3 regions of the Rahnella sp. 2050 genome follow, and region 3 is predicted to be linked to each of the others. Evidence: predicted binding sites of a transcription regulator. Region 3 holds the regulator's gene; each other region holds the start of a gene.

Region 1 (7,676 bases), on a different contig from region 3:
ACAAAAGCCAGCACGCGGAAAACACCTTTTATCAATGTAAAAGGCAGACGAAGTAAGAATTTTAATAAATCCATTTGTTGCTGTACCCCTAATCCCTGTGAACCATCGCCAGAAGTGATATTTTTATGCGAATCAGGACTTTTATTAAATTCAACGCATTGCGCCGCAGGATAATGATTATTCGCCTAAAAAGCCATCAGATAAAGCGTAGCAGCAACCGGGGATTTCCGGCTGATTTCTGCGCTGCCAGCGACACGATTGTGTGAAACAATAGCGCGAGGATTTTGCGCAAAGCGACAGGTGACATGAAGACGAAACTGATTACCCGTGAAGGCTACGACAAGCTCAAAACTGAACTGGATTTCCTGTGGCGCGATGAACGCCCCGAAGTGACCAAAAAGGTCACCTGGGCTGCAAGCCTGGGCGACCGCAGTGAAAATGCCGATTACCAGTACAATAAGAAACGGCTGCGTGAAATCGACCGCCGCATCCGCTATCTGACCAAATGCATGGAACAGCTGCGCATCGTCGATTATTCACCGCAACAGGACGGCAAAGTGTTCTTTGGTGCCTGGGTGGAAGTCGAAAATGACGACGGCGACATCAAGCGTTTCCGCATTGTCGGATATGACGAAATTTTTGGCCGCAAAGACTACATTTCTATCGACTCGCCGATGGCGCGCGCGCTGTTGAAAAAAGAAGTCGGCGACAGTCTGGTGGTCACCACGCCGGTTGGCGACGCGACCTGGTACGTCAATGAGATTGACTACGGGAAATGATCAGCTAACTCTCAAAACACGCAGGCGGACAGCCTGATGACTGGCATTTTATGTCTTCAAACCGTATAACTGTGCCCTGCTTTTTAAACGAAAAAAACTGATATCAGACCTATGAATGATCAACTGAGCCGCATTATCGCAAGTGAATTGCAGGTTCGCCCGGAGCAGGTTGCTTCCGTGGTGCGTCTGCTGGATGAAGGTAATACCGTGCCGTTTATTGCGCGGTATCGTAAGGAAGTCACCGGTGGGTTGGACGATACCCAACTGCGTCAGTTGGACACCCGTCTGGGTTATCTGCGGGAGCTGGAAGACCGTCGCCAGACCATCCTCAAATCTATCGAAGAACAGGGCAAACTCAGCGACGACCTGGCAAAAGCCATTAATACCACGCTGAGCAAAACCGAGCTGGAAGACCTTTACCTGCCGTTCAAACCCAAGCGCCGCACGCGCGGACAAATCGCTATCGAAGCCGGTCTGGAGCCGCTGGCCGAATTGCTGTGGAACGAGCCACAAAACGAGCCGGACGCTGCTGCCGCAAAATTCATTGATGCCGATAAAGGCGTGGCCGACACCAAAGCTGCCCTTGATGGCGCACGTTACATTCTGATGGAACGCTTTGCAGAAGATGCCGCGCTGCTGGCGAAAGTCCGCGATTACCTGTGGAAAAACGCCCATCTGACGTCCCGGATGGTGGAAGGTAAAGAGCAGGAAGGCGCGAAATTCCGCGACTATTTCGACCATCACGAACCGATTTCTCAGGTGCCTTCGCACCGCGCGCTGGCGATGTTCCGCGGCCGCAACGAAGGTATCTTACAACTGGCGCTGAATGCCGATCCGCAGCATGACGAGCCGCCAAAAGAAAGCTATGCCGAACAACTGATCATCGACCATCTGGGCCTGCGCCTGAACAACGCGCCTGCTGACGTCTGGCGTCGTGCCGTGGTCAACTGGACATGGCGTATCAAAGTGCTGCTGCACCTCGAAACCGAGCTGATGGGCACCGTGCGCGAACGCGCCGAAGATGAAGCGATCAACGTTTTTGCCCGCAACATGCACGATTTGCTGATGGCCGCCCCCGCCGGTATGCGCGCCACTATGGGTCTGGATCCGGGTTTACGTACCGGTGTAAAAGTCGCCGTTGTGGATAACACCGGCAAACTGGTGGATATCGATACGGTTTATCCCCATACCGGTCAGGCAGCAAAAGCCGCACAACAGGTTGCCGCGCTGTGTATCAAACACAATGTCGAACTGGTGGCGATCGGTAATGGCACCGCATCCCGCGAGACCGAGCGTTTCTTCCTTGAGCTGCAAAAACAGTTCCCGGCGGTAAAAGCGCAGAAAGTGATTGTCAGTGAAGCCGGTGCGTCGGTGTATTCCGCCTCCGAACTGGCGGCACTGGAATTCCCGGATCTGGATGTTTCTATTCGCGGCGCAGTCTCTATCGCCCGTCGATTACAAGATCCGCTGGCGGAGCTGGTGAAAATCGACCCGAAATCCATCGGTGTTGGTCAGTATCAGCACGACGTCAGCCAGTCTCAGCTGGCGAAAAAACTCGATACCGTGGTCGAAGACTGCGTGAACGCCGTGGGTGTTGATCTCAATACCGCATCCGTTCCCCTGCTGACCCGCGTGGCCGGTCTGACACGCATGATGGCGCAGAATATCGTTAACTGGCGCGACGAAAACGGTCAGTTCCGTAACCGCGAACAGTTGCTGAAAGTCAGCCGTCTGGGGCCAAAAGCCTTTGAGCAATGCGCGGGCTTCCTGCGTATCAACCACGGCGACAACCCGCTTGATGCCTCGACAGTTCACCCGGAAACCTATCCGGTAGTGGAACGCATTCTGGCGGCGACACAGCTGGCGCTGAAAGAACTGATGGGCGATTCCAATGTGCTGCGTGGCCTGAAAGCCAGCGAATTCACCGATGAGCAGTTCGGTGTGCCGACGGTCACCGACATTATCAAAGAGCTGGAAAAACCGGGGCACGATCCGCGTCCAGAGTTTAAAACCGCGACCTTTGCCGAGGGCGTTGAAACCATGAACGACCTGATGCCGGGCATGATCCTCGAAGGCTCTGTCACTAACGTCACCAACTTTGGTGCGTTCGTCGATATTGGTGTCCATCAGGACGGCCTGGTTCACATCTCGTCACTGGCGAACAAATTCGTCGAAGATCCCCACACGGTGGTGAAAGCCGGCGACATCGTCAAAGTCAAAGTGATGGAAGTCGATCTGCAACGCAAACGTATCGCGCTGACCATGCGACTGGACGAGCAACCGGGCGAAGCACCCGCGCGCCGTTCTTCCGCGCCAGCGTCAGATTCACGAGACAATCAGAAACGCCACGCGCCAAACAAACCGTCGGGCCGCAATGCCGCGCCAGCAGGCAATAACGCGATGGCCGATGCTCTGGCCGCCGCGCTCGGCAAAAAACGTTAATTCTTCGTTTTTCCCCGCCACACCAAAGCCGCTGATATCCAGCGGCTTTTTTTATGTATCTTTTTTCGACACTTTTTAAACTCTGTCTTAATGAATCAATCACTGAGGTAAATCAATAAATCGGCCATCCGGCAGGCATACGATAGCGACGCGGTGGAGATTCCCGTGAAGAGGCACCCCCTCTTTTCTTTTGTCTCTATACGCGTACTAATTATGATAACTATTCTCGTTTGTACTTCTTTGCGTATTCAATACGCCGTCAGCCACAGGCTGACAATTTCGCACCATGGACAATTTCTGAGCAATATTTCGCAGTTAAGTGAGATCACCGGGCACGGAAGCGCGGCGTAACCTTTGTCACGCTGCCCCCAAAATGCCTGAATGCTTCGCGAGGAACTATGCAACTTCAATCAAAACGTGCTTATAAAATTACCGGCTTTTCACACGAAATCAGCCCGGCTTACCGGCAGAAACTGTTGTCACTCGGGATGTTACCGGGGTCATTTTTCAACATTATCCGCGTTGCGCCCATGGGTGATCCGGTACAAATCGAAACCCGCCGTACCAGCCTCGTCGTCCGCAGAAAAGACCTCGATCTCCTCCAGCTCGAGATGATGGCCTGATCCCAACATCAGGCCTTTGACAGTTCATTTTTCGCGGCGGCCCCGGGCTTGCATGTTTACCTTTTCTGACACGTAGATTTTATCGAATGAAACCATTAACGATCGGCCTGATTGGTAACCCAAACTCAGGTAAGACCACGCTTTTCAATCAGTTAACCGGTTCACGCCAGCGTGTCGGTAACTGGGCAGGCGTGACCGTCGAGCGCAAAGAAGGTCAGTTTGCCACCGCAGCGCACCAGATTACGCTGGTGGATTTACCGGGCACCTATTCCCTGACCACCATTTCCGAGCAAACTTCGCTCGATGAACAAATTGCCTGCCATTACATTCTGAGCGGCGACGCGGATCTGATGATCAACGTCGTCGATGCCTCAAACCTCGAGCGCAATTTATACCTGACACTGCAACTGCTGGAACTGGGCGTGCCATGCATCGTGGCGCTGAACATGCTGGATATCGCCAAAATACAGAACATCAATATTGATATCCCTGCGCTGTCTGCTCGTCTGGGTTGCCCTGTGGTGGCGCTGGTTTCTACCCGTGCCAGCGGCATCAAAGAACTGAAAGCCGCCATCGACGAATTGCCACAAGTGGCTGTGCTGGAACGTGTGCAATATCATCCGGTTTTACAACAGGAAGTCGATGTCCTGGCCGCCGAAATGCCGCCAGCCATGGCGCTGCAACAACGCCGCTGGCTGGCACTGCAAATTCTTGAAGGGGATATTTATAGCCAGACGCACGCAGGCAACGCACAGGCATTATTGCCGCAGGTGAGAGCCCGGCTGGCTGAGCAGAAACTGGACGATCCGGCACTGCTGATCGCCGATGCGCGTTATCAGAGCATCGCGGCGCTTTGCGCAGAGATCAGCAACTCCCACCTTACGGCGCCGAATAAACTGACGCAGGTGCTCGATCGCGTGATCCTCAACCGCTTTCTGGGCGTACCGATTTTCCTGCTGGTGATGTATCTGATGTTCGTGCTGGCCATCAACATCGGTGGTGCGCTGCAGCCGATTTTCGATATCGGCTCCGCCGCGATTTTCATTCAGGGTACGCAGTGGATTGGCTTTACCCTGCATTTCCCGCAATGGCTGACCATTTTTCTGGCACAGGGGCTGGGTGGCGGTATCAATACCGTGCTGCCTCTGGTGCCACAAATCGGCATGATGTATCTGTTCCTGTCGTTCCTTGAAGACTCCGGTTATATGGCGCGTGCCGCGTTCGTCATGGACAGGCTGATGCAGTCGCTCGGCCTGCCGGGTAAATCCTTCGTGCCACTGATTGTCGGTTTCGGCTGTAACGTGCCGTCTATTATGGGTGCCCGCACGCTGGATGCGCCGCGCGAAAGGCTGATCACCGTGATGATGGCGCCGTTCATGTCATGCGGCGCACGTCTGGCGATTTTTGCGGTGTTCTCTGCGGCCTTTTTCGGGCAGGACGGCGCATCCGTGGTGTTCTCGCTGTATCTGTTGGGCATCGTGGTCGCTATCCTGACCGGACTGCTGCTGAAATACACCATCATGCGCGGCGAAGCCTCGCCGTTTGTGATGGAACTGCCGGTGTATCACGTTCCGCACCTGAAAAGCCTGCTGCTGCAAACGTGGCAACGTCTGAAAGGTTTCGTACTGCGCGCCGGTAAGGTAATCGTGATTGCCAGTATTTTCATCGGCGCACTGAACAGTTTCTCGTTCAGCGGCAAGGCGGTGGATAACATCAATGACTCGGCGCTGGCGTCAGTCAGTAAAGTGCTGACACCGGTGCTCTCGCCGATGGGCGTACATCCTGACAACTGGCAGGCGACCGTGGGTCTGGTCACCGGTGCGATGGCAAAAGAGGTGGTGGTCGGTACGCTGAACACGCTATATACCGCCGAACACATCACCAATGAAGCCTTCGATGCGGCCAGCTTCAACCTGTTCGATGAACTGGGCGGCGCGGTGAAAGAAACCTGGCAGGGTCTGAAAGATACCTTCAGCATCAGCGTGCTGTCGAACCCGATCGAAGCCAGCAAAGGCGACGGCGAAATGGGCGTCAGCTCAATGGGCGTCATGAGCACCAAATTTGGTTCGGCGATTTCGGCTTACAGCTACCTGATCTTTGTATTGCTTTACGTGCCTTGCGTCTCGGTGATGGGGGCGATTGCTCGTGAAACCAGCCGTAGCTGGATGACGTTCTCGATCTTCTGGGGGCTGAACGTGGCGTACTCACTGGCAACCCTGTTCTATCAGGCGGCAACGTTCAGCACGCATCCGGCACACAGCGCGGGCATTATCCTGATCGTACTGATCTTCAATGCCCTCGTCTTAACCGCCCTGCGCAAAGCCCGCAGCCGGGTCAGCGTTCATCTGCAACCGCGCAATGTGGCGGCCTGTTGTAAACCCGCTACCGGCAGCGATTGCCACTAGGAGATGAGATGACCAGTCTGATTCAGGTTCGCGACAGTCTCGCACTGGCCGGGCGGGCAGATGCCCGCCAGCTCAGCCATCAGCTTAATGCACCACAACCGCTGGTGCAGGCGATGCTTGAACGGCTGGTCGCCATGCGCAAAGCAGAAGTGGTCGAAGCTGATGACAGTTGTCTGAGCGGCAGTTGTAAAAGCTGCGCCGACGGCAAGAAATGCCTCACGGTGAGCTATCAGCTCACCCGACACTGATTCAAAGCCTTTCCTGATAGCCGCGTCGCGGCTATCATCACTCCTCGTTTACGCCCGCAGGAGCCTGCATGATCGACAGTGAAATCACCTTCCGTAAACTCGAAATCTTCCTCGCTTATATGGAAAAGCAAAACATCACGCGTACTGCTGAACAACTCGGTCTGAGCAGCGTCAGCGTGCATCGCGCCCTGCATTCACTGGAAGAAGGTTTACGTTGCCCGCTGTTTATCCATCGTGGCCGCAATCTGCTGCCGCTGCCTGCGGCTGAAGCGCTGCTGGAGCACGCGACGCAGGTCATCGAGCAAATGGAACACGGTATCCTGGCGACCCGGCGCGCCGCCGGTTTTGGCGATAAGCGGCTGAAAGTCGGCACGTTATATTCGCTGACGCTGGAAACCATTCCGCGCCTGATCATGGGGCTGAAACTGCGCCGTCCGGAGCTTGAACTGGAACTGGTGATGGGGTCCAACAATGATTTACTGCACAAGCTGGAAGACGGTCAGCTGGATGCCATCCTGATTTCGACCAGTGATTCCAATGTCGATGCCCAGCGTTACGATCAGTTGCCGCTGTTTCAGGACGATATCTTCCTCGCCGCACCGGCCAGCGCAGAACTGATTTCAGAAGGCACAGCGGATTTACGCGATTACAAACAGAAGAAATTCGTGTCGCTGGCTGAAGGGTTCGCCACCTATCACGGCTTTCAGGAAGCCTTCCAGGTCGCCGGTTTCGAACCGGATATCGTGACGCGGGTGAATGATATTTTCTCGATGCTGAGTTTGGTGCAGGCGGGTGTCGGTTACACACTGATTCCCGGCAGGATGAAAGGCGTGTATGAGAATACGGTAAAATTACTGCCACTGGCCGAAGCCTACCAGATGCGCCAGACCATTTCGCTGGTCTTTCCGCACAGCCGCGAGCACGACCCGAATCTGCTCGCCCTCGCCGCTGAAAGCCGGATGTATGCGCTAGCGAGCAGAAAGCGCTGACGCATTCGTATGGGTCGCCGGTTTAGCGATCGGCTTTCCCACGATTAAGCCCTCAATGGAAATATCTTCATCCAGAGCATCCCAATGCAAACCATAAGCACTGGTTTCGCAATCCTGACGCTGTGCGGGTGTTGCGTTCAGCAGAACAGGAAATTGCGCCAGCGGCACTGTCAGGATCTGGCCATCTTCA
Region 2 (7,676 bases), on a different contig from region 3:
AGGTCGCGGCGTTAACGAACAGCGACGGGCTGCGGCCCAGATGCGAATGCCAGTTACCGTTGCTGATTTTGTCGCGGATTAACGCATCGCGGGTTGGTTTGTCAGGAATACGCAGCAGCGCTTCCGCCAGACACATCAGCGCCACGCCTTCCTGAGAAGACAGAGAGAACTCCTGCAGCAGGCTTTGCACCATACCGGCGCGGCCGTTTGCACTCTTTTGGTTCCTGAGTCTGGTGGCAATGTCAGCAGCCAGTTTCAGCGCAGCATCATTGAGCGGGGCAGGCAAACGCGCCTGTTCAAGCAGCATCGACACGGCTTCAGGTTCAGGGCGGCGATAGGCGGCAGTGATGGCAGAACGGCTGACTGACTGTGGCAGGATCTGCTCGGCGAAATCTAGGAACGGCTGATGGGCTTCCTGAACCAGTTGCACAGCGACATCTTCCATACCTTCAGGCGCAGCGCCATTCAGCGCCGGAATTTCCGGCAGCGTATCGCCATTTTCCAGTCGTTCCAGATAGGAAAATATCGCTTGTTTGATCAGCCAGTGCGGCGTGCGGTCAATTTTGTGAGCCGCTTCTTTAAGCCTGTCGCGTGTACCTTCATCCAGCTTCACGCCCATCGTCGTCATACCCATGCGCAAACACTCCATATAAAAAATTTCAGGTGAATTCGTTATTTTATGCTGAGCAATATCTTCTATGTTGCAACCTTGTGCAACCCTGTTAATGCATGAAGTATGCCTGTTGTGATTTGTCTGGCATTTTTAACAATAAAATAACGGCATGGATCTTGCCTGCATTCACCTGAGGAGAATGTCAAAGGTTGCATCAGGTGCAACTTTTGTCAGTGCAAAGTACAACCGGTATTGCGGATAACTGTGATGGAGGGTGAATTTTGTGTATTTGAAATGTTAAAAATATTGAAAAGTGGATCAGGCTAAACCAGTATCCGGCCCGACAGTAATTTTGAACAAAAACCACACAGAGTCAGTGACTACGTAAAAAATATGGAGAGTCTTGCTGCAACCTTACAGGGTTTCAGCCATCATCTCGCCCCGGCAGGTTTTTAGCGGCACTTCTGGTGGAGTGCTTCAGGACAGACAGCTGCCGGACAACATCGCAAAAAATAAGAAGTGGAGAATGGAATGACAATGAACACACCGATGCTGGTGACGTTTTGTGTTTATATTTTCGGGATGATTTTTATTGGGCTCATCGCGTATCTACGAACCAAAAACTTTGATGATTATATTCTGGGCGGACGCAGTTTAGGCAGCGTGGTGACGGCGCTTTCAGCCGGTGCTTCTGACATGAGCGGCTGGCTGTTAATGGGATTGCCGGGGGCGATTTTTATTTCCGGGATTTCGGAAAGCTGGATCGCCATTGGCCTGACCATCGGCGCGTACCTGAACTGGAAACTGGTGGCAGGGCGGCTGCGTGTGCACACTGAAGCCAATAATAATGCGCTGACACTGCCGGATTACTTTACCCATCGTTTTGAAGATTCCAGCAAGCTGCTGCGCATTATCTCCGCGATTGTGATTTTGGTGTTCTTCACCATTTACTGTGCCTCCGGCATCGTGGCCGGTGCGCGTCTGTTTGAAAGCACCTTCGGCATGACGTACCAGACTGCACTTTGGGCTGGTGCGGCGGCGACCATCATTTATACTTTTATCGGCGGTTTTCTGGCAGTCAGCTGGACTGATACCGTGCAGGCCAGCCTGATGATTTTCGCGCTGATCCTGACACCGGTTATCGTCATCCTCGCAGTGGGCGGTATTGATACCTCGATGATGGTAATCAATGCCAAAAACCCTGAATACACCGATATGTTCAAGGGCATGAATCTGGTGGCGATTTTGTCATTGCTGGGCTGGGGACTGGGCTATTTTGGTCAGCCGCATATTCTGGCGCGCTTCATGGCGGCCGATTCTCACCGAACTATCCGCAGCGCGCGCCGTATCAGCATGACATGGATGATTTTGTGTCTGGCGGGCACCATTGCCGTAGGATTCTTCGGGATTGCTTACTTCAGCAATAATCCGGGCGAAGCGGGCAACGTGACGCAAAACGGTGAGCGCGTGTTCATCGAGCTGACGAAAATTCTGTTTAATCCCTGGATTGCCGGTATTTTGCTGTCCGCTATTCTGGCGGCGGTGATGAGTACCCTGAGCTGTCAGTTGCTGGTGTGTTCAAGCGCGATTACCGAAGATTTGTATAAAGCCTTCCTGCGCAAAGGCGCAAGCCAGCGCGAACTGGTGTGGGTAGGGCGTGCGATGGTGCTGGTTGTGGCGCTGGTCGCGATTGCGCTGGCCGCCAATCCGGAAAACCGTGTTCTCGGTTTAGTCAGTTATGCATGGGCCGGTTTTGGCGCAGCATTCGGACCGGTGATCCTGATTTCCGTGATGTGGAAACGTATGACGCGTAACGGTGCACTGGCAGGCATGATCGTCGGTGCCGTGACAGTGATCCTGTGGAAACAATACGGCTGGGCCGAACTGTATGAAATCATTCCCGGCTTTATTTTCGCGTCACTGGCTATCTGGATTGTCAGCCTGGCGGGGCGTAAACCTTCCGCCGCCGTGGAACAGCGCTTCACTGTTGCGGAAGCGGAATATAATACTATTTAACGGTTTTTTACTTTTATGACACTCAGACCGGGGGCATTCAGCCCCCGGTTTTCAGCATTTTCCGCCGGATAATCCCCCCGTCCTGATTTTTCCTGTCTATTTACCGATCACGCTTCAAAAAAAGGATCGGTTACCTCTTGTATTTCTTTTGGCAAGAATGATAATCACTATCGTTTCTTTTTACTTTTCTTTACAGAGACCTTACACATTCTGTTGTTCGTCAGAATTCAGGGCTCGGGAGCTCGTCATGTTCGTTCCGTTTCTCATTATGTTTCGCGAAGGGCTGGAAGCTGCACTGATCGTCAGCCTGATTGCCAGCTATCTCAAACGGACGCAACGCGGGCAGTGGCTCGGTGTGGTCTGGATTGGCGTTTTCATCGCTGCCGCACTCTGTCTGGCGCTCGGTCTTTTCATCAATGCCACGACCGGTGAGTTTCCACAAAAACAGCAGGAGCTGTTTGAAGGTATCGTCGCCGTCGTTGCGGTGTGCATCCTGACTTATATGGTGTTCTGGATGCGCAAAGTGTCGCGTTCTATCAAAGTGCATCTGGAAGGGGCGATTGATCATGCGCTGAATTCCGGCCGCGGTCAGGGCTGGGCACTGGTCGCGATGGTGTTTTTTGCGGTAGCGCGTGAAGGTCTGGAATCGGTGTTTTTCCTGCTGGCGGCCTTCCAGCAGGATGTCGGCATCGAAGCGCCGATCGGCGCAGTGCTCGGGCTTGGCGCGGCCATCGTGCTGGGTTTCCTGATTTACTACGGCGGGGTGAAGCTGCATCTGGCGAAGTTCTTCAAATGGACCAGCCTGTTCATTCTGTTTGTCGCCGCCGGGCTGGCTGCGGGGGCTATTCGCGCTTTCCACGAAGCCGGATTGTGGAACCGTATGCAGGATATTGCTTTTGATCTGAGCGGCACATTATCCACGCACTCTTTATTCGGCACGTTGCTGGAAGGGATGTTTGGCTATCAGGAAGCCCCGACGGTCAGCGAAGTCGCGGTGTACTTCCTGTATCTGATCCCTGCGCTGTTCCTGTTCTTTATGCCACAAGGTAAATCGCCTGTGGCCGCGCCGGCCTCTGCCGGGCAAAAAACACGACGTTGATCCTTAAACCTTTCCATCATCTTGCCTTTGTCACGGAGTTGTACATGACACATTTTCGCCGTAAAGCTTTACAGATTGCACTGTTATCCCTGCCGGCTTTTGCGCTGAGCGCCAATGTGCTGGCTGCTGATGTTCGTCAGGTCAAAATTGCTGTTAACGACAAACAATGTGAACCGATGGCGCTGACCGTGCCCGCCGGTAAAACCCAGTTTGTTATCCATAACAACAGTCAGAAAAACCTGGAATGGGAAATTTTGAAAGGCGTGATGGTGGTGGAAGAACGTGAAAACGTGGCACCGGGTTTCACGCAAAAAATGACGGCTAACCTTGAACCGGGCGAATACGACATGACCTGTGGCTTGCTGAGCAATCCGAAAGGCAAACTGACTGTCACCGCCGAGGGGACAGCCGCTTCCGGTAAGCCTGACGCCATGGCGCTGGTTGGCCCGATTGCGGAATACAAAGTCTATGTGACGCAGCAGGTCGCTGAACTGGTGGCGCATACCAAAGCCTTTACCGACGCAGTGAAGAAGGGTGATCTGGCGAAAGCACAATCCCTTTACGCGTCAACCCGTGTTTACTATGAGCGCATCGAACCGATTGCCGAACTGTTCTCTGATCTGGACGGCAGCATCGACGCCCGTGAAGATGATTTCGAGAAAAAAGCCGAAGATCCTAACTTCACCGGTTTCCACCGTCTGGAGAAAATTCTCTTCGCGGACAAAACCACCAAAGGCACCGAACCCTTTGCTGACAAGCTTTATACCGATACCGTTGATTTGCAAAAACGTATCGCAGACCTGACTTTCCCGCCTAGCAAAGTGGTCGGCGGCGCGGCGGGCCTGATTGAAGAAGTGGCCGCCAGTAAAATCAGCGGCGAAGAAGACCGTTACAGCCGCACTGACCTGTGGGATTTCCGTGCCAACCTTGATGGCGCACAAAAAATCGTCAATCTGCTGCGTCCGTTACTGGTCAAAGCCGATAAACCGTTGCTGGATAAAATCGACGCTAACTTCAAAACCGTCGATGCGCTGCTGGATAAATACAAAACCAAAGACGGTTACGAGAATTATGAAAAACTGTCTGATGCAGACCGTAACGCAATGAAAGGGCCGATCACCACGCTGGCAGAAGACTTGTCCAAACTGCGCGGTGTGCTTGGTTTAGATTAAACTCCTCCCCCTGCGAAGGGGGAGGCAGGGAGGGGGTTTAGCAGACCATACACTGGCTGAAGCACGCTTCAACTTTTGTTTTTGACCGTAATACCCCACCCCAACCCTCCCCTTCGCAGGGGAGGGAGCTTTTAAATTCCCGAGGCATAGCAATGAGTCACAAAAACGATAATCAGAACGACGTTTCTTCTTCCCGCCGCAGTTTGCTGAAAGGTGTGGGATTGTTAGGCGGGGCATTTGCCCTGGGCGGCGCTGCCACGGCGCAGGCTGAGAAAACACCCGGCGCAAAAAAAGAGTACACGCCAGGCACGGTTTCCCCGGACGAACGCTGGGGCAGGCAACCTTATTACGGCGAGCATCAGGCAGGGATTTTAACGCCACAACAGGCGTCGATGATGCTGGTTTCCTTTGACGTGCTGGCCACCAACAAAGCCGATCTGGAGCGTCTTTTCCGTCTCCTTGATTCACGGTTTGCCTTCCTGACCAAGGGTGGCACCGCACCTTCAATGGATCCGAAATTCCCGCCGATGGATTCCGGCGTGATGGGGGCAGAAATCTACCCGGATAACCTGACCATGACGCTGTCGGTGGGGGATTCCCTGTTCGATGAGCGCTTTGGATTAGCGCCGCATAAGCCGCTGAAATTGCAGCGCATGACGCGTTTCCCGAATGATTCACTGGATGCCACACTCTGTCATGGTGATCTGTCACTGCAAATCTGTGCCAACAACAACGATACGGTGGTGCATGCGTTGCGTGACATCATCAAGTACACACCGGATTTACTCAGCGTGCGCTGGCGTCGTGACGGCTTTATTTCGTCCCACGCAGCGCGCAGTCAGGGCAAAGAAACGCCGATTAACCTGCTGGGCTTTAAAGACGGCACGGCGAATCCTGACTCGAAAGACACACCACTGATGGATAAAACCGTCTGGGTCACCGCCGGTCAGGGCGAACCGGCGTGGACGCTTGGCGGCAGTTATCAGGCCACACGTCTGATCCCGTTCAAGGTGGAATCCTGGGACCGTACGCCGTTGCAGGAGCAGCAGTCTATTTTCGGGCGTAACAAAGCCACCGGCGCACCTTTGGGGATGGAAAAGGAGCACGATGTGCCGGATTACGAAAAAGACCCGGAAGGTAAGACCATCCGCCTTGATTCGCATATCCGTCTGGCGAATCCGCGTACCAAAGCCACCGATGAAAACCTGATGCTGCGCCGTGGCTACAGCTATTCGCTTGGCGTGACCCATTCCGGGCAACTGGAAATGGGGCTGATTTTTGTCTGTTATCAGCATGACCTGGAAAAAGGTTTCCTGACCGTGCAGAAACGCCTGAACGGCGAAGCGCTGGAAGAGTATATCCGTCCGAATGGCGGCGGCTTTTTCTTCACGCTGCCGGGGAATAAAGATGAAAGCCACTATCTCGGTCAATCGTTAATCGAAGCGTAATTTAATGCCTCCCCCTGCGAAGGGGGAGAAGCTCAATCCAGAAATCCTTTTTACGCTTCGTTACGCAATTCACCGCCTGTTAATACTCCGCTGCATCCCAAAAAATCTCAGCAATGTCATGATGATAAATCGTCAAACTGATTTATTACGATGCCTGCTCCGAGACTGTTATGACCATCAACCATGCCCGCAGAAAATTACTGATCTTTGGCATCGGACTTTCCCTGACGGCACCACGCCTGTATGCCGCCCAAAAAGCCGTGCGCATTACCATGACATCAGACGCCAGTCAGATTTACCTGACGTTACCGGCAGCGGATAAATACAGCCGGGTGTTTATGCTCAGTGCGCCGGAAAGAGTGGTGATTGATATGCCGATGGCGTCATTTCCACCGGAACTGGAGCATGCGCTGACGGTGGTCAGGCAGAAATTTTCGTGGATAAAAGAGGGGAGGATTGCTCACTTCAGCCCGCAAGTGGCGCGCATTGTGTTGCAGGTAAACGGTAAACCGAAGATTACGCGCAGCACGGAAAACGGTGTGCTGAACGTGACGATATCCGGAGAAAGCCCTGACGCCGCGATTTTGCCCGTCACCACCGCTGCACCTCGGGCAGAGAAACCGCTGCTGGTGATGATTGATCCGGGGCATGGCGGAAAGGATCCGGGCGCGATCGGCAACGAAGGCACCTATGAAAAACACGTGGTGCTGCACATCGCCAAACGACTGCAAACCTTGCTTGATCAACAGCACGGTATTCAGGCGGTGCTGACGCGCCAGGATGACGTATTTATTCCGCTGTATCACCGCGTCAGCCTGGCGCATCAGCATGAGGCAGATCTGTTTATCTCAATTCATGCCGACGGTTTTACCAACGATCAGGTCTCCGGTGCGTCGGTTTTCGCGCTGTCTGAACACGGTGCGGGCAGTGCGATGGCGCGCTATTTGTCGCAAAGCGAAAACAGCGCAGATGTGTTGTATGACGACGATTTTAAAACCGACGATCAATACCTTAAAGAAACGTTGTTTGATCTCGACCAGCACGAAACCATTCATCGCAGCCTGAATTTTGGCCATCATCTGACGGCAACTATTAGTAAAGTGCATCACATGCACAGTCCGCATCCTGAACAGGCGGGATTTGCGGTACTGAAATCCCCGCGAATTCCTTCCGCGCTGGTGGAGACATCCTTCATCACCAATAAACAGGAAGAAAAATTACTGGGTGAGCCGGTGTTTCAGGAGAAAATGGCGCATGCGCTGGCGGAAGGCATTAACAGTTACTTCATCAATGAAAAGAAAAATAATCTGCTGGGCTGAGAGAAATTC
Region 3 (7,676 bases):
CGTGACCGCAAGGACATGGATCCGGCGAGTGACCACTACAAAGACTATACAACCAACCTTTCGCATTCTACCGCTAACCTGAACCTCGATTTTTCTTCCGGCTATGCCTGGGACATGTTTGGTATTGATATCGCAGCCTTTACGGCGATTGAAATGGCCGAGAGCAGCGAGAGCGGCCATCCCAACGAAATCGCCTTTTCCAACAGCAACCGCGCCTACGACGAAGATTACTCCGGGGATAAAAGTGGGGTCAGTCTTTATAAGGCAGCCGGTAAATTCAAATACGGCGGATTCTGGGGGCACGCAGGGTATATTCAGCCTACCGGACAGACGCTGATCGCACCGCACTGGAGCTTTATGCCGGGTACGTATCGCGGTGCGGAAGCCGGTTATAAACACGATTTCGGTGACCCGGGTGAACTGAGTTTCTCCTATATGTGGGCTGATGAATATAAATCGCCGTGGCATCTGGAAATGGATGATTTCCGCCAGAATGACAAGAAAACCGGCGTTTCTTATATTCATTCGCTCGGTGCGAAATATGATTTTAAAAATGACTTCGTACTGGAAGGCGCATTTGGCCAGGCTGAAAGTTATGTCGATCAGTACTTTGCTAAAGCCTCGTACAAAATGGATCTGCTGGGCAATCCGCTGACCACCAGCTATCAGTTCTATGGTGCAGAAGACCGCATCAGTGACAAGAATGATCCGAACAGTCTGTATGACGGTCTGGCATGGTTGCAGGCACTGACCTTTGGCTATACCACCGGGCAGTTTAACTGGCGTCTGGAAGGGACGATGGTGAAAGCGGAAGGGAATCAGGGCTACTTCCTGCAGCGCATGACCCCGACTTATTCTTCCTCAAACGGCCGTCTTGATGTGTGGTGGGACAACCGCTCGGACTTCAACGCCAATGGTGAAAAAGCCGTGTATGCCGGCGTGCTTTATGATCTGGCGAAATGGGACCTGCCGGGGTTCGCGGTCGGTGGTTCGTACGTCTATGCGTGGGATGCCAAACCGAGCACCAACGCCGCTTATGACCAGAGCCAGCGTCTGAAAGAAAGCGCATGGAGCCTGGATGCGCTGTACACCATTCAGGAAGGGCGCGCCAAAGGGACGTTGTTCAAACTGCATTACACCCAGTACGACAACCATTCGGACATACCGAGCTGGGGCGGCGGTTACGGCAACATTTTCCAGGATGAAAAAGACGTGAAATTCATCGTTATCGCTCCATTTACTATTTTCTGAGGTCGCTATGTCGATGAATAAATTACTGATGATCATGGTTTCGGCTGTTTTGCTGGCCGGTTGTGCACCCACCGCCGATCAGGCACAAATATCCCAAACGCGGGAAGATTACCGTGCCTGTATCAATACGTCAGAAGGCAATCCGGACAAACTGGCATCCTGCGAGGTGTTACTGAATAAACTGAAACAGGAAAAAGCCCACCAGCAATTTGCAGAACAGGAGACGGTGCGCGTGGTGGATTATCAGCGATGTCTGACGGCGCGTAAAACTGGCGACGGTCAGGCATATGCTGCTGATTGCGGGAAAATCTGGCAGGAAATAAAAACGAACAATTCACCTAAGCCGTGAATCTCAGCAGCGAAACATACCCCGGCTTGCCGGGGTTTTTTATGCCTGCTATCCGGGCTCAATCTGCGTCGATATCAGACATAAAAAAACCGCTTTTCAGCGGTTAATTTAGTCAAAGCCTGTGCAGATTACTGCGCAGGTTTATCGTTGTGCAAAGAGTCATCTTCGCGGCAATCGCCTGCTTCACAGTGGCCGTACAGATACAGGCTGTGGTTGGTGAGCTTGATACCGTGTTTCTTAGCAATCTCACGCTGACGACCTTCAATATATTCGTCACGGAATTCGATCACACGACCGCAATCCAGACAGATCAGGTGGTCGTGGTGATGTTGCTGGGTCAGTTCGAATACGGACTTGCCGCCTTCGAAGTTATGACGGGTGACAATACCGGCGTCGTCAAACTGGTTCAGAACGCGGTAAACCGTCGCCAGGCCAATTTCTTCACCCATATCAATCAGTTGCTTGTAAAGATCTTCCGCACTAACGTGATGACCTTCCGGCGCTTGCAGCACTTCCAGGATTTTGAGGCGCGGAAGCGTGACTTTTAAGCCGGCTTTCTTCAGTGCGGTGTTGTTGTCAGTCATGCGGATTCAGTCCTGTTACTATGTGCTAATCAAGTTGAGGCATGCAGCCTGTGGCATCGGCGGCACAAAATTATTCGTTTAGTCTCTTCGTTTAACGCAATGTGCCAATTCTCGTCAACGACAGCCTGTTAATAAAGATCACAAATTGCCGGTCACATTTGTAATGCAACGACTTGATCAATAGAAAAAACAGAGGAACTCAGTGTACCTTGATACGACCGAAAGTTACAATTTTGTAGCAGTTAAATTGTTAATTTCAGTAATAGTTTGGCCCTTCAATTGTAGAATAAATCCTCAGGGCCAACAGGGTTTTTAGCCAATAATTTCAGAAAGGCTAAGTTCTTCTGTGATCTGTTTCACCCAGGCATCAACACGTTCGCTGGTCAGTTCGGGCTGACGATCTTCGTCAATTGCCAGTCCTATGAAGTGCTTATCATCCGCCAGGCCTTTAGATGCTTCAAAGTGGTAACCTTCGGTAGGCCAATGTCCGACAATCACTGCGCCGCGTGGCTCAATGATATCGCGCACGGTGCCCAGCGCATCGCAGAAATATTCGGCGTAGTCTTCCTGGTCACCGCAACCAAACAGTGCCACCAGCTTACCTTCGAAATCTATCTCTTCCAGCGTTGGGAAAAAGTCGTCCCAGTCACACTGCGCTTCACCGTAATACCAGGTTGGAATGCCGATAAGCAAAATATCGAATTTTTCCAGATCCTCTTTGCTGCTCTTCGCAATGTCATGCACCTCTGCAACATCTTTACCCAATTGCTTCTGGATCATTTTTGCGATGTTTTCGGTGTTACCTGTATCGGATCCAAAGAAGATACCTACAACGGCCATAAGATTACCTAACCTCTTGTTCTCAATGAAGTGCTCTGCAACGCAGGCAATAATAATGCAGATGATAGCAAACTCGTGCGGCGGAGAATATGCTTCTGCTCGCCTTCTTAACTGGGAAATAAGTTTATCGGGCAATATTTTTAAGTGTTATCGCCTTTGTGTGCTTTCACCTGCGGCGAATTAACCTCAGGGTTAATGAGGTCAAAAGCAAGTTTGAGAAATAAGTCGTCACAATACTAAATTTCGAGAACATTCCGCCGATAGATGATTCGGGAGCAATCTCAACATAATAAAGAAATCGATGCCCGGAGAGGTGTTCAAACATGTCCTGGGGCACTTGCCTGCTGGTTACCTGTCTTGATTCTCCGCATCCCCGTCAATCCTCAGGCCAGAAACAGACATGTTTCGAGAGAGGCATATCGTGCAGTTTTTAAAAAATATCACCATCAGGGCCGCTTTATTAACCATTCTTGGCATCTTTTGCGTCATGTGGGCAGGTGTTTCCCTTTACACCGTCACCTCACTGGACACACTGACCCAAAATACCAAAAATAGTACCGAGCTGGTCAACAATATGGCGCTGATCAATAAAGGAAATGATCAGTATTTTCGTACCGTGACGCGCCTGAGCCGCGCCGTGGCACAGCTTCAGGCCGATCCGTCAAAAGGTCCGGAAATTTTTGATACCGCCAAACAATCACTCAGCGGGCTGACGCAGGCTCTGGCCAGTTTTAAAGCGGCACCGCATCCGGGGCTGGAAGATTCCTCCGTGCAGGAATTAATCACCAGTTGGGAAAATCTGATCACGCAGGGCGTCACGCCATTGTTCGACGCAGCCCGCAGCAAAAATACGGAGTCCTATAACCAGCTAGCCAATTCCACCGTACCTGCACTGAGCCGCAGCTTTGGCTCATCGATGGAGAAAGTCAGCGGTCAGATCGCTGTCGATTTTGATGCGGCACAACGGCAATCCACCCATCTGACGTCATTTAGCAAAGTGATTCTGCTGACGGCATTTGGTATCGGGCTGGTGATTTTATTGCTGACTGACCGTTATCTGGTGATGGCGCTGGTGAAGCCGCTGGATAAAATCCGCGGTCACTTCGCGGTGATCGCCAGCGGCGATCTGACGTTTTATCTGGAAGAATTCGGTAAAAACTGCGCCGGTAAGCTGATTCCGTTGCTGAACGAGATGCAGTTGAGCCTGGTCAATACCGTTCAGACCATCCGCAACTGCACCAATCACATCTATCAGGGCGCGTCAGAAATTTCAGCCGGGAACAACGATTTGTCTTCCCGTACGGAAGAACAGGCGTCGGCGCTGGAAGAAACCGCTGCCAGCATGGAAGAACTGACGGCTACCGTTAAACACAATGCCGATAACGCGCATCACGCCAGCCAGCTGGTGATGGAGGCTTCCACCACCGCGCAGAAGGGCGGCAACATCGTGGCAGACGTGGTCAGCACCATGAAAGATATCTCCGGCAGCTCGAAGAAAATTGCTGAAATCACTTCTGTGATTAACAGCATCGCTTTCCAGACCAACATTCTGGCGCTGAATGCTGCCGTCGAAGCGGCACGTGCGGGCGAGCAGGGGCGCGGTTTTGCAGTGGTTGCCAGCGAAGTGCGCAATCTTGCACAACGCAGTGCGCAGGCGGCGAAAGAAATCGAGCAGCTTATCAGCGAATCGGTTTCCCGCGTCGACAGCGGTTCGAAATTGGTTGAAAACGCCGGTCAGACGATGAATGAAGTGGTGCGCTCAATTACGCATGTCACTGACATCATGGCGGAAATCGCCTCTGCATCCGATGAGCAAAGCAAAGGAATCAGTCAGGTGGCGGTTGCCGTCACAGAAATGGACAGCGTCACACAGCAGAACGCCGCGCTGGTAGAACAGGCGTCGCAGGCTGCGGTATCACTGGAAGAGCAGGCTTCATTGCTGAACAATGCCGTTGCTACGTTCAAACTTAAAGATAGCGTGACGAGCGTCGGTTCACGTCCGGCGAAGTCAATTTCCGCACCGTTATTGCGTCCGGATACCAGCATGCTTTCGGCGAAAAGTGCTGAAAACTGGGAAACGTTCTGAGCAGGAAGACGTGAATTAATATGGAATAAGTAAGAAAAAACAAACGGGTAGCCTGAGAGGGTTACCCGCTTTTCAATCAGCCTTCATGACCGTTAAGATGCGACAGCAGCATCTCTTCAATCAATTCGCTACGACTGATATTGCGTTCTTCTGCCAGCTTATTGAGCATATCAACAGCATCGGCATTCATTTTCAGCTCCACACGACGCAGGCCGCTCGCTTTATCGCGGCGTAACTGGTTGCGCTTATTGATCCTGAGCTGTTCATCACGGGATAGCGGATTTGTTTTTGGACGCCCCGGACGACGGTCATCTGCGAACAGATCAATCGTCGTGCGATCCAGTTGTTCTTTTGCCATAGGTAGCGGTACAACCAGGGAAGTTTTTACATCGGAAAACCGCAAGCCGGTTCCTGACGAGCGTTTCACACATTTCGGGCTAAGAAACCCTGACCCAATTCACCTCCCGCGACTCACTGTGAGTAAACGGGGCGGCAAAATTATAGCGCGCAATCATACACTGGCGCACCAGGGGTTCACAACGCCTGATTGCCCTGATTTCATGATAACTTCTTAAGTTGTGCAGACTTTTTGCACAATTTATCCCCAGGATGTTAAACCTCAGGCCGCATCGATGAAACGGTGCACCGCGCGCAGTACTGCATCGGGTTTTTCCGCGTGCACCCAATGACCGGCTCCCGCCACCACATGCGCTTTGGCCTGCGGAAATTGTCGGGCAATCGCGTCGCGATATTCATCCTGCACATACGGCGATAGCCCGCCACGGATAAACAGCGCCGGGTGATCCCACGGAGGCACGTCTTCCCAGCCGGTAATAGTTTCGTATTCACTGAGCAGCACCGGCACGTTAAAGCGCCATTCTCCCTGCTGGAATGATTTGAGCAGGAACTGGATCACGCCGTCTTCCTTTATATACGTGCGCATACATTCGGTAGCGGAGGTACGGTCGCGGAGTCCTGCCTCGGTCACGGCATTAATCGCCGCAAAAATCTCATCATGGCGACGCACGTGATAATCCACCGGCGCGACATCAATGGCGATCAACTTTTCGATACGGTCGGGGATCAGTGCCGTCAACGCCATCGCCGCTTTCCCACCCATTGAATGGCCGATCACAATGACTTTTTGGAAACCAACAGCATCCAGCGTTTCCACTAAATCCTGCGCCATGGTGGCGTAAGACATTTCATCAGAACGTCCTGACTGGCCGTGATTACGCAAATCCACCTGTAACACGTTATGCTGTTGTCTCAGGTCCCGGGCCAGAATGCCCAGATTATCAAGGGTGCCGAACAATCCGTGGATGAGCAAAACCGGCAGTGCAGTGCTGCCAGCGACTTCAGATTCTTGCAGGCGATAATGTAATTTCATAGAGAAGTTCATACAGATAAACAATCTCATTAGGTTATCATGACTTGCGGATAATTTTTTAAAACAGAAAGTTTCTGCCAGATGCCTGAGCGGGATTTGACTACCAGGAGCAGAACGGGCCGGAGCCTGCATGCAGCAAAATCGGGAAGTTGTCTGGATTTTACTTCGCGGCGCAATTCCTCTGTTTGTTACTGCGTAGAAATTTGTATAATCCTTTCGAATGAATTAAGTAGAAAAACAGTACTGGATAAAGATGAAAACTATTGAGGTTGACGAAGAACTCTACCGCTACATTGCCAGCCACACGCAAGCAATCGGTGAAAGTGCGTCTGATATTTTACGCCGTATGTTGAAGTTTACTGCCGGTCAGACCGCTCCTGCCGTACCAGTGACCACTTCTGTTATCGCCGGAACTGTCGCGCAGGAAAAACCTGCCGCCGCCGCCGCACCGACGTCGCGTGATAAAGTCCGCGCCGTTCGTGAACTGTTGCTGTCCGACGAATACGCAGAACAGACTAAAGCGGTTAACCGTTTTATGCTGATCCTCTCGACCTTGTATACCCTGAACCCTAAAGAATTTGCGACGGCGACCGACTCTCTGACCGGGCGCACGCGGACTTACTTTGCCGGTGACCAGCAAACCTTGCTGCAAAACGGCATTCATACCAAGCCTAAACACGTTCCCGGAACGCCGTATTGGGTTATTACGAATACCAACACAGGTCGCAAACGCAGCATGATTGAACACATCATGCAGCTCATGCAGTTCCCGACGGAACTGACTGACAAAGTTTGCGGCACCCTTTAATTTCAGCGTAAGGGAGAAGCGCCAGTGGCTAATCACCCCCGTGCAGGGCAACCTGCTCAGCAAAGCGATTTGATCAATGTGGCGCAGTTAACGTCACAGTACTACGTTCTGCAACCGGATCCGGCAAACACGGCGCATGCTGTGAAATTCGGCACGTCCGGCCATCGCGGTAGCGCGTTGCGTCACAGCTTTAATGAAGCGCATATTCTGGCGATTGCTCAGGCGATTGCCGAAGTGCGTAAAGAGCAGGGCACCACCGGGCCATGCTACGTGGGTAAAGACACGCACGCGTTGTCTGAACCGGCGTTTATTTCCGTGCTGGAAGTGCTGACCGCCAATGGCGTTGATGTCATTGTTCAGGAAAACAA

What was found. The regulator Fur, encoded in region 3, represses iron uptake genes when iron is present. The targets are predictions, from matches to a motif close to ATAATAATGAGAACNACTATCAA.
Region 1: a site for Fur is predicted at 3,429-3,451, ahead of feoA (ferrous iron transporter A). Genes of this name have one in related genera too.
Region 2: a site for Fur is predicted at 2,781-2,803, ahead of efeU (iron uptake transporter permease EfeU). Genes of this name have one in related genera too.

The regions. Positions count from the first base shown of each region.
Region 1 covers NZ_JBEPKE010000004.1:309,372-317,047, reverse strand. Annotated here, with positions in the region: gene ABIC79_RS17520 (alpha-2-macroglobulin family protein) at 1-74, opposite strand, end outside; gene greB (transcription elongation factor GreB) at 306-779, shown strand; gene ABIC79_RS17510 (Tex family protein) at 891-3,221, shown strand; gene feoA (ferrous iron transporter A) at 3,620-3,844, shown strand; gene feoB (Fe(2+) transporter permease subunit FeoB) at 3,931-6,249, shown strand; gene ABIC79_RS17495 (FeoC-like transcriptional regulator) at 6,258-6,497, shown strand; gene ABIC79_RS17490 (LysR family transcriptional regulator) at 6,566-7,486, shown strand; gene ABIC79_RS17485 (DUF2442 domain-containing protein) at 7,466-7,676, opposite strand, start outside.
Region 2 covers NZ_JBEPKE010000007.1:44,899-52,574, forward strand. Annotated here, with positions in the region: gene putA (trifunctional transcriptional regulator/proline dehydrogenase/L-glutamate gamma-semialdehyde dehydrogenase) at 1-634, opposite strand, end outside; gene putP (sodium/proline symporter PutP) at 1,145-2,629, shown strand; gene efeU (iron uptake transporter permease EfeU) at 2,877-3,728, shown strand; gene efeO (iron uptake system protein EfeO) at 3,773-4,900, shown strand; gene efeB (iron uptake transporter deferrochelatase/peroxidase subunit) at 5,053-6,348, shown strand; gene ABIC79_RS21095 (N-acetylmuramoyl-L-alanine amidase) at 6,519-7,667, shown strand.
Region 3 covers NZ_JBEPKE010000002.1:1,086,191-1,093,866, forward strand. Annotated here, with positions in the region: gene chiP (chitoporin ChiP) at 1-1,251, shown strand, start outside; gene chiQ (ChiQ/YbfN family lipoprotein) at 1,265-1,600, shown strand; gene fur (ferric iron uptake transcriptional regulator) at 1,729-2,184, opposite strand; gene fldA (flavodoxin FldA) at 2,497-3,024, opposite strand; gene ABIC79_RS12300 (methyl-accepting chemotaxis protein) at 3,446-5,110, shown strand; gene ybfE (LexA regulated protein) at 5,187-5,468, opposite strand; gene ybfF (esterase) at 5,730-6,512, opposite strand; gene seqA (replication initiation negative regulator SeqA) at 6,754-7,308, shown strand; gene pgm (phosphoglucomutase (alpha-D-glucose-1,6-bisphosphate-dependent)) at 7,333-7,676, shown strand, end outside.